One region of the Marinobacter sp. genome, then DNA from elsewhere that is predicted to be linked to it. Evidence: predicted binding sites of a transcription regulator. Region 1 holds the regulator's gene; each other region holds the start of a gene.
The links. The regulator LexA, encoded in region 1, represses DNA repair genes until DNA is damaged. The targets are predictions, from matches to a motif close to CTGTNTNNNNANACAG.
Positions count from the first base shown of each region.

Region 2: imuA (translesion DNA synthesis-associated protein ImuA) is a predicted target of LexA. The motif match lies at 1,487-1,502, and genes of this name have one in related genera.
Region 3: recA (recombinase RecA) is a predicted target of LexA. The motif match lies at 1,843-1,858, and genes of this name have one in related genera.
Region 4: recN (DNA repair protein RecN) is a predicted target of LexA. The motif match lies at 1,333-1,348, and genes of this name have one in related genera.

Region 1 is NZ_OZ245935.1:1,393,442-1,396,682, reverse strand. Features, by position in the region: gene ACO06L_RS06350 (gamma-glutamyl-gamma-aminobutyrate hydrolase family protein) at 1-409, opposite strand, end outside; gene ACO06L_RS06345 (amidoligase family protein) at 402-1,403, opposite strand; gene lexA (transcriptional repressor LexA) at 1,614-2,225, shown strand; gene ACO06L_RS06335 (cell division inhibitor SulA) at 2,267-2,758, shown strand; gene ACO06L_RS06330 (hypothetical protein) at 2,763-3,023, opposite strand; gene ACO06L_RS06325 (DUF6586 family protein) at 3,075-3,241, opposite strand, start outside.
Region 2 is NZ_OZ245935.1:298,858-302,098, reverse strand. Features, by position in the region: gene ACO06L_RS01355 (transposase) at 1-77, opposite strand, end outside; gene ACO06L_RS01350 (addiction module protein) at 217-453, shown strand; gene ACO06L_RS01345 (hypothetical protein) at 456-770, shown strand; gene ACO06L_RS01340 (4a-hydroxytetrahydrobiopterin dehydratase) at 1,046-1,393, opposite strand; gene imuA (translesion DNA synthesis-associated protein ImuA) at 1,522-2,211, shown strand; gene ACO06L_RS01330 (Y-family DNA polymerase) at 2,221-3,241, shown strand, end outside.
Region 3 is NZ_OZ245935.1:28,032-31,272, forward strand. Features, by position in the region: gene mutS (DNA mismatch repair protein MutS) at 1-1,208, opposite strand, end outside; gene pncC (nicotinamide-nucleotide amidase) at 1,291-1,791, shown strand; gene recA (recombinase RecA) at 1,956-3,002, shown strand; gene ACO06L_RS00155 (hypothetical protein) at 2,999-3,241, opposite strand, start outside.
Region 4 is NZ_OZ245935.1:2,350,436-2,353,676, reverse strand. Features, by position in the region: gene recN (DNA repair protein RecN) at 1-1,293, opposite strand, end outside; gene grpE (nucleotide exchange factor GrpE) at 1,549-2,148, shown strand; gene dnaK (molecular chaperone DnaK) at 2,241-3,241, shown strand, end outside.

The sequences.
Region 1 (3,241 bases):
GATGTCGGGTATTGAACCTCAGCGGTGTCACGTTCTGGCACAGCGACCCGCCATGAAAAACGTTGATGAACTGTGCACCGCGGCAAATCCCGAGCACGGGAATACCAATGGCCTCAGCCTGCTCAAGCAGCGACTGATCGGTTGCATCCCGTTTGCGGTCATAGTGAGCGGTAACCCGGGGTTCCTGGCCGTATCGCTCTGGATGGACATGGGTGCCGCCGGAGAGTACCAGGCCATCCAGCATGGCTACGGCTACCCGTGATCCGGGACGAATGTAATGGGTACGGGCGCCGTGAAGACGCAGTCCAAGGCTGATCAGACGATGGGCCAGGCTTTTGCGGGCGGGGCCGCTGATGCCGATGGTCAGGCCGGGAACCTCAAGCTCCTGTTCCGAATGCTGTTCAGACATACCCGTTCTTGGCCAGCCAGTCTTCGGTAGTTTCCTGCCAGCTGTGGGTCAGGTTATGCAGGTTGAGTTTCCGCCGCTCCCGGAACAGTCGCCGCATGTCGGCCAGGTCGTCCGGATTGTTGGCCAGTTGCTCCAGTACGGTCCAATCGTTCCACACGGTGGAAAAATGCCAGTCGGGATTATCGATGTCGCAATCCGGCAAGCGGTAGTGCAGGGTTGGCCGGCTCTTGATCCTCGGGTCCTGAACATGGCGTTCAAGGCGCTCCCTGTCCAGATGGGCAAAGAGCGGGAGCAGATCAAGCGCACGGTTGCGGGTTGGATTGAACTCCAGGTAGTCCTCCATCAGTTCGCCGAGATTTGGCTGGTAGTTATCTTCCATCAGAAGCTCGGTGTAGCGACCATGCCAGGGTTCGATGTAGGTCGTGAATTTGCGGCTGACATCCAGTTGATGCCGGTGCTTGAGCCAGTCGTACAGCGCAGCAAACGCCTGAAAGTAGCGGACCAATGTCTCCGGGCTGAGATCCGGCAGTTCCGGGTTCAGCTGCAGTCCGAAGGCAAAATAGATGGCATCCCGGCTGCCCAGCGCACCGGCCTTCCTGAGGTCGTCAACGAGAGATTCGATGGCATCCAGGCTGGAAAATGGCAGGGGTGGACTGATGATTTCCAGGGGCACAACACGCTCTGCGGCCGCATCAATCACATCCATCGCCTGGCCACCCAGTTCCCTGATCGATTCAGGAAGTCGCCCATCGGTCAAATCCAGATCCTTGATAGGGTCGGAATCAAGCTCCACCGTGAATTCGCCGAGTTCTGTCTGCAGTGCTGTCACGTACCGTGACTGGAGTACCGGGGTACCTTTCAATAGTTTGGCGGCCAATGTGACCAGCTCATCGTAGCCCAGGCCGGATAGCTCGATCTCGACGCCAACCCGGCGTTCCTTCCCTTCGTTTGTCTTCAGGATGTCAGGCATCCTGCAGGCACTGGCTTGGGTCATGGTGCTCCCTGATTCGTGAGGACTCGTGCGTTAACCATATCACACGGCTGGAGATCATCATCGTTAAGCGAATGCAAGAAAATCATGGGCCTGACTTTACACTGGATAAAACACTGTATATAGTCAGTTTACTGTATAAAAAAACAGGGCGCCCGGTGCGGTTTTTCCGGAAAGCGAATTCCGGCCCAGGCCCCGATATAGCGGAGTAGCTTGATGAAGCTGACAGCAAGGCAGTCACAGGTACTGGATATCATACGCCGATACGTCGATGAGACCGGCTATCCGCCAACTCGCGCTGAAATCGCGGCGGAACTGGGTTTCCGTTCGGCCAATGCAGCAGAGGAGCATCTTCGCGCGCTGGCTCGTAAAGGGGCCATCGAGATGGTGCCCGGGGCCAGCCGCGGTATCCGTCTGCCTGAGGCTGAAGAAGATCTGGGTTTGCCGGTTATCGGGCAGGTTGCGGCCGGTAGTCCGATCCTCGCCCAGGAGCACATTGAGGATCACTGCACTCTCCGGCCTGAGTTCTTCTCGCCCTCGGCAGACTACCTGTTGCGGGTTCGGGGCATGAGCATGAAGGATATTGGCATTCTTGATGGCGACTTGCTGGCGGTGCACAGCACACAGGATGTTCACAATGGCCAGGTGGTCGTTGCCCGGGTTGGCGATGAGGTCACGGTAAAGCGTTTCCGTAAGGAAGGCTCGAAAGTCTACCTGATTGCCGAGAACGAAGAATTCGAACCCATCGAAGTAGACCTGACAGAGCAGGAATTGTTCATCGAAGGTCTGGGTGTCGGTGTTATCCGCCGCTCTGATCTGCACTGATCAGTCCGGATAGCCTCAGATAGATTGAAAACGGGTGAATTATGGAACAAATGAGCTTTAATCAGAATCTGGCCTACAATCCTAATGCTCTGTCCTGTTCAGTGCCGGCAACCGCCGCCCGCGAGCGACGTTCTGTCATTCGCGCCCGACGTTCTCCGGAACCCACCGAAGCCAAGGTCGCCGGCAACGTAACGGAAATTATCCTGCCGGAGGGCCAGGTAGAAAACTTCCAGCTGCTGCTGCCCATGCTGACCCAACTGAACCAGGAAAAGCGTTGGCTGGCCTGGATCGACCCGCCTCAGGCATTGGTCAGCAAGTGGCAAAAAATGCATGGGATCGTGGCTGGCGAGTTGCTGGTGCTTCGTTCAACACCGGACTATCCAGCTCAGGAGCTGGCCGAGCGAGCCCTCAGCGCGGGTACGTGCCATGCGGTGGTCATGTGGACCCGTAAACTGGGGCGAGCTGCCCTGGAATCCCTGCAAAAAGCTTCTGCCGAAGGCAGCAGTCACGGGGTCGTTCTCAGGCAGCGTTAGTCGCTCAGTGGAGAGTGTAGGAGGGCTGGGCGTCTGAAGCGTCCAATTCGTCATCTTCCCAGTCGATATCGTGGGCAACATTGCCCACAGCCTCAATGCCTGCGGCGATCATTGCTTTGGCGACGGACATATCACGGTCTTCCATCATTTCCCGGGCTTCTTCCGAGAAAGAGATCTTTACCAGCGGCGCACTGTCATCATCAATGCGGCGCAGGGCGTAATCGCCGTTGGTCAGTTGCACGATTTCAAAAAACGATGGTGACATTCAGTAAACCTTCAAGTTAAAACGATCTGGAAAGCAGGCGATTGGAGTGATTTACCACTCGCTGTGCTGGTCTTCCAGATCGTCGGCAAAATGTTTGACGGCATTCAGTGTTTTCAGCAACGCCGTCGCGGATCGATCCGGGCCGGAATCGGCGGACACCGCAATGATGTTCTCCGCGCTGACGGTTTTTTTGGTCGCCGGTGGTCGGCTCTGTGAGC
Region 2 (3,241 bases), 1.1 Mb from region 1:
TGGGGCTGGTAGCTCCACTCCACCGCTTTGACTTTGAACTCAATGCTGTACCTTTGGGTCTTCTTCCCCGTGTTCATTGCAGGCATCGTTCTTCTCCTGTTGAGGAGTTATCGATGCGTGTCTACTGAAGTGGGGGAAGTGCAGCGTCCCGTTGACCGCCTTGTTAGCGTCTTTGAATCGGGATAGCATACTTGTATCGTCACTTGCGGAGGCCTCATGACTACCGAAACATTAGACCACCTACGCTCCCAGATTTCGACTCTCTCCGAGTCGGAGCGTGCAGCGCTGGCTCGGGAGCTAATCATGAGCCTGGACGGCCCTCGTGACGACTCAGTCGAACAGGCTTGGAACGATGAAATTGTTCGCCGTGTGTCCAAGGTCAAAAGCGGAAAAGCCACGTTGCTCAGCCGTGAAGAATTTCGATCAAAGATGCGAGCAAAGTTAGGCCAGTAACAGTGCGAACAGTAAGGATACTGGAAGAGGCCTCGCAGGAAGCAATAGAGGCGGCAGCATGGTATGAATATGAGCAGCCTGGACTCGGAGCCGAGTTTTTTGCTGCTGTTGATGCTGCCATCGACGTTATTGAAGAAGACTTCATTCCCTTATCACTTCTCCCGCAAGAAGCCGGCGATACCGGTGCGAGGCGCTTGATTCTGGAGCGTTTCCCATACGATATAGTCGCCATTGAGCTTCCAGAAGGAGCTGTAGTCATTGCCGTTGCTCACCACTCCCGAAAACCTGGCTATTGGCGGAAACGCATTAAGCCCTAACGCCCGCCATCATCGGTGACAAAATCCCAGCGAAGCGGAGGTTTTGGCATTCGGCGCATGGTCTGGTTATGTGCTACTTCAGGCTGCAACAAGCTTCTTCACGTTGAGCTCTTTGCGATGTTGTTCGGCATGCCAGAGTGCATATTGCGACTGCTATTTCAGCCAGCTTTTTGCCGAAGTATCGAAAGCAATAGAGAGCCTGATGGTGGGGCGGATCAGGAACTGGAAACTGTCGATGGGACAGCGACGGAAACCAGGTTCCGCCGCAGTTCGGGTTATTGCATGTCGTTGAACGCAGCGTCGGTTCTCGCTGCCAGGATAAAGTCGTTTTTGTGCAGGCCGCCGATTTCGTGGCTCCACCAGCTGACTGCGACTTTGCCGTACTCCAGCACAATCACAGGGTGGTGGTCTTCCTCTTCGGCGAGTTCGCCAATCTTGTTGGTGAACTCCAAAGCTTTTATAAAGTTTTTGAGCTTGTAGACCTTGTGAAGCTGTTCTTCACCGTCAATTTCCAGAATTTCCCAGTCTGGAACATCTTTGTGCAGCTGCTGCTTTTCTTCCTCGGTGGCCTTTGGTGCGTTCGGGCTGCAGGCTTCACAGCTGTGTGCTTTCAGGTCACTCATTTCAACCTCCATGGTTGATGGCTGTACTACAAGCGTGGGTCGTGCCCTTCGCTTTATCAACCCTTCTCTTGAAATCCGGCCACTTTCAGAATACTGTATATTTAAACAGTATTTTGAGAGTTTTCATCATGAGCGAGCTTCTGAACACGCTGATGCAGGATGCCCGTGTCTGGCAGGGGCACCGCCACACCCAGACCACACAGCCGGCGGAGCCCACCGGTTACCAGGTGCTGGATAACCAGCTCGGTGGCCTGGGCTGGCCCCGGGGTGCCTTGAGCGAATGCCTGCTGGATGCACCGGGTATTGGTGAGCTGCATTTGCTTCTGCCGCTGATGCAACGGGTGTGCGAAGAAGGCAAAAGTGTGTTCTGGCTGAACCCGCCGCATACGCCCTATGCCCCTGCCCTGGCCCGGGAAGGCGTCAACCTGGACCAGGTGGTGCTGATCCATACCGACGATGAGGGCGACTTTCTGTGGACACTGGAGAACTGTCTGCGTTCACCAGTAACAGGCCTGGTCATGGCCTGGCCGGGCAAGCTGGCCTCACGGGAAGTCCGTCGCCTGCAACTGGCCGCCGAAGCCGGGAGCAATGTGTGTGTGCTGTTCCGGGAACGATGTTACGCCGGGCAGAATTCTCCGGCTGCCCTGCGGCTGGAGCTGGAACCGGGGGAGCAGCAGGATCTCAAGGTGAATGTGCTCAAGCGCCGGGGTAGCTGGCCCGGGCAGCGCTGTTCACTGGCCATGGCCCAGCGGGCCGATCTCTCCTTCCGTGAAACCACCCGGGTTGTCCGGGGCCCCTGGTCGGGTTCAACCGGGTAATAACGCTCCATGCTCTGGCTGTATCTGCATTTCCCGCACCTGGTGCTGGACCATATTCGGCGCACCCGTGAAGATGAGGGCGCCCTGGTGGTGGTTGAAGGCTCTGGCCAGAAGGTGATCCAGGCCTGCCCGGACGCCAGGAGCCAGGGTATTCGTAGCGGCATGCGCCTGAAAACCGCCATCAGCCTGGCGCCGGATCTGGGCATGGTGCGGGCCGATGAAACCCAGGAAGCCAGGATTCTGGAAGATCAGGCCCGCTGGCTGTACCGCTATGCGGCCCATATTGTGTTGGTGCCGCCCGATGGTCTGCTGGCCGAAATTGGCAGCCTTCAAAAACTGTATGGCGGGCTGCCCGCCGTTTGGCAAACCGTGGAACAGGGGCTGAATGAGCGCCAGCTGAATGCCTGGATCGGTATTGGCTATACCCCTTTGTCGGCCCGGCTGATTGCCCGCGCCGGCAAGGGGGAATGCACGGCAGACAAAGGCCACATTCTTCGAAGCCTGAGCCAGATGCCCCTGCTGGCAGCGGAATTCAACGAGAAAGCCTGTACCCGTTTGCAGCGCCTGGGGCTGAACACGTTGGGGGAGGTGTTTGATTTACCGCCCGGCGAACTGGCACGGCGTCTGTCTCCAGAGCTTCTGGCTTACATCCAGAAAATCCAGGGCACCCGGCCAGATCCCCGCACGCCCTGGCAGCCGCCCCACTCGTTTCGGCAACAGGCGGATTTTGTGCAGGAAATAGAACACACCCAGGGGCTGCTGTTTCCGCTCCAGCGCATGCTTGTCGAACTGGAAGAGGATCTGTGCTGGCGCCAGCAGGATACCGACAGCCTGCGGCTGGTTCTGAAGCACCGGCATGCGGAACCAACCCGGCTGCAGATTCGCACATCCGGGCCGGAGCACCGGGCCGATCATTTCCTGAACCTGGTTCGTCTGCGGCTGGAGCAACATTCCCTGAGCGCCCCGGTTATCTCCATGGTTTTGCTGGTGAAGCATTTCCTGTCACGGGAAGCACCCTCCGGGCAGGATC
Region 3 (3,241 bases), 1.4 Mb from region 1:
TATTCGCCAATGGTGGTCGCCAGCTTGACGACATGGTGGGAGTTAACCGGTTTCAGGGTTTCCTGCAGGTCCGGCAAGGCCTGAAAGGCGTCGCGAAGCCGTGCCAGGTCTCGAGGGCGCGCTGACCGAAGGGCGACACGGGCCAGTACCCGCTCAATGTCGCCAACGGCTTTCAGAAGGTCGTGTACAGGCTCGTAGTGAAACCCGTCGAGCAGCGCTGAAACCGCTTGCTGTCGCTGACGGACGATCTCCACATCCCGCAGCGGGCGGTTCAGCCAGCGCCGAAGCTCCCGGCCACCCATGGCGGTGGCGGTGCGGTCCATCACCCAGGCCAGGGTGTACTGGTGGCCGCCCATCAGGTTGGTGTCGATTTCCAGGTTGCGGCGACTGGCGGCATCCAGAATCACCGCTTCATCCCGACGCTCGCGGGTCAGCTTGCGAATATGGGGCAGGGCGGTGCGCTGGGTTTCCTTGGCGTACTGCAGCAGACAACCGGCGGCACAGACCGCCAGGTTCAGGTCTTCGCAGCCGAATCCGGTCAGGTCTCGCACCTGCAGCTGTTGGGTAATCACCCGCCGGGCGGTATCGGATTCAAACAGCCATGGGCCCTGACGGCGAATTCCGGTGAAGCCCTCCAGAATTTCCTCGTAGGGAAAGTCCTCGCTGATCAGAATTTCCGCCGGGCGCAGTCGCTGAAGTTCGCCCTGCAGGGCTTCCAGGTTCTCCAGTTCTGAAACGGCAAAACGGCCGCTGGAGATATCGAGTGAGGCAAAACCGAACTGTTCCCGGTGGTTAAAGATGGCAACCAGCAGGTTGTCCCGGCGATCCTCCAGGTAGGCATCGTCGCTCAGGGTGCCAGGGGTGACGATCCGTACCACCTGACGGTCAACCGGTCCCTTGCTGGTAGCCGGGTCACCAATCTGTTCGCAGATGGCGATGGATTGACCTGCCCGAACCAGCCGGGCAATGTAGCCCTCAGAAGAATGATAGGGGATGCCCGCCATGGGGATCGGGTTGCCTCCGGACTGGCCCCGGGCGGTGAGGGTGATGTCCATCAGCTCCGCCGCCTTCTTGGCGTCTTCGTAGAACAGCTCGTAGAAATCCCCCATGCGGTAGAACACCAGTTCGTTGGGGTGCTGGCCCTTGATCTTCAGGTACTGCTGCATCATGGGCGTGTGCTTGGAAAGATCGGTCTGAGCTGCTGACATGAACGGGTCCGGGTAGCCTTGCTTTGGATGAAGGCGTGAATTGTAAGAAAATAACCGCCGCGATGAAATGAAGGAGGTCATTATGCTGGCCAGCGATCAGGAATTGGAAGAGGCAGGCAATCGCCTTGGTGAACGACTGCTGCGAACCGGCCGTACTGTCGCTACGGCGGAAAGTTGCACCGGCGGCTGGGTTGCCAAGGTACTGACCGACCGGGCCGGGTCCTCGGCTTACGTGCTTGGCGGGCTGGTAACCTACAGCAATGAGGCCAAGCAGGGGTTGCTGGGCGTGACCCGGAAGTCGCTGGATGAACATGGGGCGGTCAGCGAACCGGTGGTGCGGGAAATGGTGGCCGGTGCCCTGGTGGCGACAGACGCGGACGTTGCCGTGGCCATCAGCGGTGTAGCCGGGCCCGGAGGTGGCAGCGAGGACAAGCCTGTGGGCACAGTCTGGTTTGCCTGGGGTAGCAGTCCGGCCTCCACCGTGGCGGTGGTAAAGCACTTTGATGGTGATCGTGAGCAGGTTCGCCGACAAGCCGTTCTCTTTGCCCTTCAAGGGGTTAACGATTTTGTGGGCGAACTCTGACGGCTTTCACATCCGAGGGGGTTGGTCTCCTCTGCGGGTTATGTTTTAATACTGTTCAAATATACAGGGAATTGACTGTTTAAGCTGTACGGATTCCCGATCCACTATTTCGCTGCCGGCCTTTATCTGAGGTTGGTGGCCCGGGCGACAGAGGGTTTGCACTGATGGAAGACAACCGCAAGAAAGCATTGAGCGCAGCACTTGGGCAGATCGAGCGCCAGTTTGGCAAGGGCGCTGTCATGAAAATGGGCGATCAGCCCCGTGAAGCCATTCCTGCGGTCTCCACCGGTTCCCTGGGGCTGGATGTAGCCCTGGGTATCGGTGGTCTTCCCTATGGTCGGATCTGCGAAATCTACGGTCCGGAGAGTTCCGGTAAGACCACGCTCACCCTGCAGGTGATTGCAGAAGCCCAGAAAGCCGGCAAAACCTGTGCGTTTGTGGATGCCGAGCACGCTCTCGATCCGGTGTATGCCGAGAAGCTGGGCGTCAACGTGGATGAGCTGCTGGTTTCCCAGCCGGATACCGGTGAGCAGGCCCTGGAAATCGCCGATATGCTGGTGCGCTCCAACGCGGTAGACGTGATCATCGTGGACTCCGTGGCGGCCTTGACCCCGAAAGCGGAGATTGAGGGTGAAATGGGCGACAGCCACGTTGGTCTGCAGGCGCGACTGATGTCCCAGGCGCTGCGAAAACTGACGGGTAACGTCAAACACGCCAACTGCCTGATGATCTTCATCAACCAGATCCGTATGAAAATCGGGGTGATGTTCGGCTCGCCCGAAACCACGACCGGTGGTAACGCCCTGAAATTCTATTCTTCCGTTCGTCTTGATATCCGCCGCATCGGCGCCGTGAAAGACGGCGATGAGGTGGTTGGTAACGAGACCCGCGTTAAAGTGGTCAAGAACAAGGTTTCACCACCGTTTAAACAGGCCGAGTTCCAGATCATGTACGGCAAGGGCATCTACCACATGGCGGAAGTTCTGGATATGGGCGTTAAGGAAGGCTTTGTTGACAAGTCCGGGGCCTGGTACGCCTACAACGGCGACAAGATCGGCCAGGGCAAGGCCAACGCCTGCAAGTTCCTGGAAGAAAACATGGACATTGCCAATGAGATTGAGGCCAAGGTTCGCGATAAGCTGATGCCCAAGCCGGTCTCCAAGAAAGAGGCTGAAGAAGCGCCCGCCGAAGCGAACGGCGAGCTGCTCTAACCCTTCCTGAGCAATACCAGGCGCGGCAGGTGGCAATGTAAACCTTCCGCGCCATCCCCACACTCGACTTTCTTTTCAGGTATTAGCCTTTCTTCCAATTCTCTCCTGAAGTGGCCTGGTTCAGCGCCGATGTCGATTTCCAGGCGCCTGAGGTAGTCCTCGCCACCAGCTTGTTGTAGCTGGCTTTTGATCCACCTCCGGTATTTCATTCGACGATAGAGATTCTGTAGATTTTTGCT
Region 4 (3,241 bases), 960 kb from region 1:
GGCCACTTTGGCCAAGGGTCGAGCCGGCTGGCCCGGATTGGCGCTGACCAGGAATTCAATCTCTTCCAGCCCGTGGGGTGCCGGCTCCTCGCCGCTGTTCCGATTCAGATGGGTAATGAACTGCATGTTGGGCATGCTCAACTGGGCAAGCTCGGCTGCGACCCGTTGGTCCAGCTCGGCAGCCGCCGTGGCTCGAGCCTCCGAAAGCTTGCCGGCCAGTTCATCGAAGCGTGCCCGCTGGCTTTCCAGCTCTGCTTCCAGTTGTTCCAGGCTGCCTTCGCCGCCGTCCAGTTCGGCCAGCTCGACGCTCAGGCGCTGATGCAATTCCGGTAATTCCTCGGGTGTGATCCGATGCTTGCGGGCCATCTGGTAAATGGCGCTCAGCCGCTCTTCCACTTCCGACAGACGTGCCGGGTCGGCCTCATAGTCTTCGACAAAGTGGCGCAGGTTGTCGCCGGCCTCGCTGATCTGGATCTGGGCTTCGTTCAGCATCTGGATGGTGTCGGCCAGTGCAGGCACATCCACGGGAAGCTGTTCCAGTTGTTGCAGTGCCTGGCGAACCAGATCAGCCGCGCTGGTTTCATCTTCCGTGCAAAACAGGGCCGCCTGGTGGCTGTTGTGCAGAACTGTGTCTGCCTGGCTCAGTTGGGCCTGTTCCCGTTCCAGCTGTTCTTGCTCGCCGTCTTCCAGTGCCAGGCGGTCCAGTTCTTCCACCTGGTAACGCAGCAGTTGCAGCTTGGCCTCCGCTTCATCGGCATTCTGCCGGCGCTCGGTCAGCCGTTGGCGGATCTGGTTCCAGGTTTTCCAGGCTTCGCGGGTGTCGGCGGCCAGAGCCTCAACGCCGGCAAACTCGTCCACCAGCTTGCGGTGGGTTTCCTTGCGCAGCAGGGACTGATGTTGGTGCTGGCTGTGAATGTCCATCAGTAACCCGCCGAGTTCCTTCAAATGGTTCAGCGGGCAGGGTTGGCCATTGATGTAGGCGCGGGAGCGGCCATCTTTGCTGATTACCCGGCGCAGAATGCAGTCGTTCTCGTCATCCAGCTCATGCTCTGCCAGCCAGGTGCTGGCCTCGGGAATGTCAGATACGTCGAAGGTGGCTGTGATATCGGCGCGCTTGGCGCCATGACGAACCGCGCCGGCATCTGCGCGCCCCCCCATGGCCAGCCCGAGAGCGTCCAGCACGATGGATTTGCCGGCGCCGGTCTCGCCGGTGAGCGCTGTCATCCCCTTGCTGAACTGGAGTTCCACCCGTTCGGCGATGGCGTAATTGGAAACCGTAAGTTGAGTCAGCATGCAGATACCCTCCGCGTTCTTCCTGAGACCGGCAAAACACTGTTTGTGTATACAGTTACTGTGAATATATACAGGGTTTTTGCTGTTTGCAAACCTGTTGAGGGGATTTTCTTCAGGATTGCAGGCATTGGTGGTTGAAACCTGAAGAGCGGGCCCCATATCCGTTCGCAACGACATTTTCCGGCTCGCCGCGGCCGGAGCCCATGTTTAACCGGCCACTGACAGCGGGCCGCTTCAGAATAATCAGGAGTAGTCATGAGCACTGACGAGAACCGGAATGAGCACGAGGAACTGAACGAAGCCCTCGAGGCTGCTAAAGAGGAAGCCCAGTCTGCTGAAGCAGAGGCTGGCGAGGGTGAAGGCTCGGAAGTAGAAGCGCTCAAGGCCCAGGTTCAGGAGTTCCAGGAGCAGATGTTGCGCTCCCAGGCGGAGATGCAGAACGTTCGGCGCCGCGCCGAGATTGACGTGGAGAAAGCTCACAAGTTTGCCCTGGAAAAGTTCGTTAAGGAGCTGCTGCCGGTTGCAGACAGTCTTGAAAAGGCGGTTGAGAGCACCGAGGGTCACGAGGAATCAGGCGAGCTGGTTGCCTCCATTCGCGAAGGCGTGGAGATGACTCTGAGTCTGTTCATGTCCAGCCTGAAGAAATTCAATGTTGAGCAGATCAACCCTGTGGGCGAACCGTTCGATCCCCAGCATCATGAAGCCATGTCCATGGTGCCTGCGCCGGATGCCGAGCCGAACAGCGTGGTTGCCGTGGTTCAGAAAGGGTATCTGCTGAATGGTCGTGTTGTGCGGCCGGCCATGGTGGTGGTCGCCAAAGCGGAAGATGCACCAAAAATTGATGAGCAGGCTTGAAAAGCCGATTAAAGCGCCAATATAGCCAGTAAATAGCGACAGCGGAGGCAAATGCCCTCCGGGAAAGCATTCAGAAGAATCGGAGTGACTCAATGAGCAAAATTATCGGTATCGATCTGGGAACGACCAACTCCTGTGTTGCCATCATGGATGGCGATAAGGTGAAGGTTATTGAAAACGCCGAGGGTGATCGCACCACCCCGTCCATCATCGCCTACACAGACGATGGCGAGACCCTGGTTGGCCAGTCAGCCAAGCGCCAGGCTGTAACCAACCCGCACAACACCCTTTACGCCATCAAGCGTCTGATCGGTCGTCGTTTTGAAGACGACGTGGTTCAGAAAGACATCAAGATGGTGCCGTACAAAATCGCCAAGGCGGACAACGGTGACGCCTGGGTAGAGGTGAAGGGCGAGAAGATGGCGCCGCCGCAGGTGTCTGCAGAAGTTCTCAAGAAAATGAAGAAGACTGCAGAAGACTACCTGGGTGAGAAAGTGACCGAAGCGGTTATCACCGTGCCGGCCTACTTCAACGACAGCCAGCGTCAGGCTACCAAGGATGCAGGCAAGATTGCCGGTCTGGAAGTGAAGCGGATTATCAACGAGCCGACCGCGGCTGCCCTGGCTTATGGCCTGGACAAGAAGAGCGGCGACCGCACCGTGGCTGTATATGACCTGGGGGGTGGTACCTTTGACCTGTCCATCATCGAAATTGCCGATGTGGACGGTGAGCACCAGTTCGAGGTTCTGGCCACCAACGGTGACACCTTCCTCGGTGGTGAAGACTTCGATCTGAAAATCATCGAGTACCTGGCAGACCAGTTCAAGAAAGACAGCGGCATCGACCTGCGTGGCGACTCCCTGGCGATGCAGCGCCTGAAGGAAGCTGGCGAGAAGGCCAAGATTGAGCTTTCCAGCAGCCAGCAGACCGACGTTAACCTGCCGTACATCACTGCAGACGCGTCTGGTCCCAAGCACATGAATGTGAAGCTGACCCGCGCCAAGCTGGAGTCCCTGGTGGAAGACCTGGTCCAGCGCAGCCTTGAGCCCTGTAAGGTGGCTCTGGAAGACGCCGGCATGAAGGCTGGTGAAAT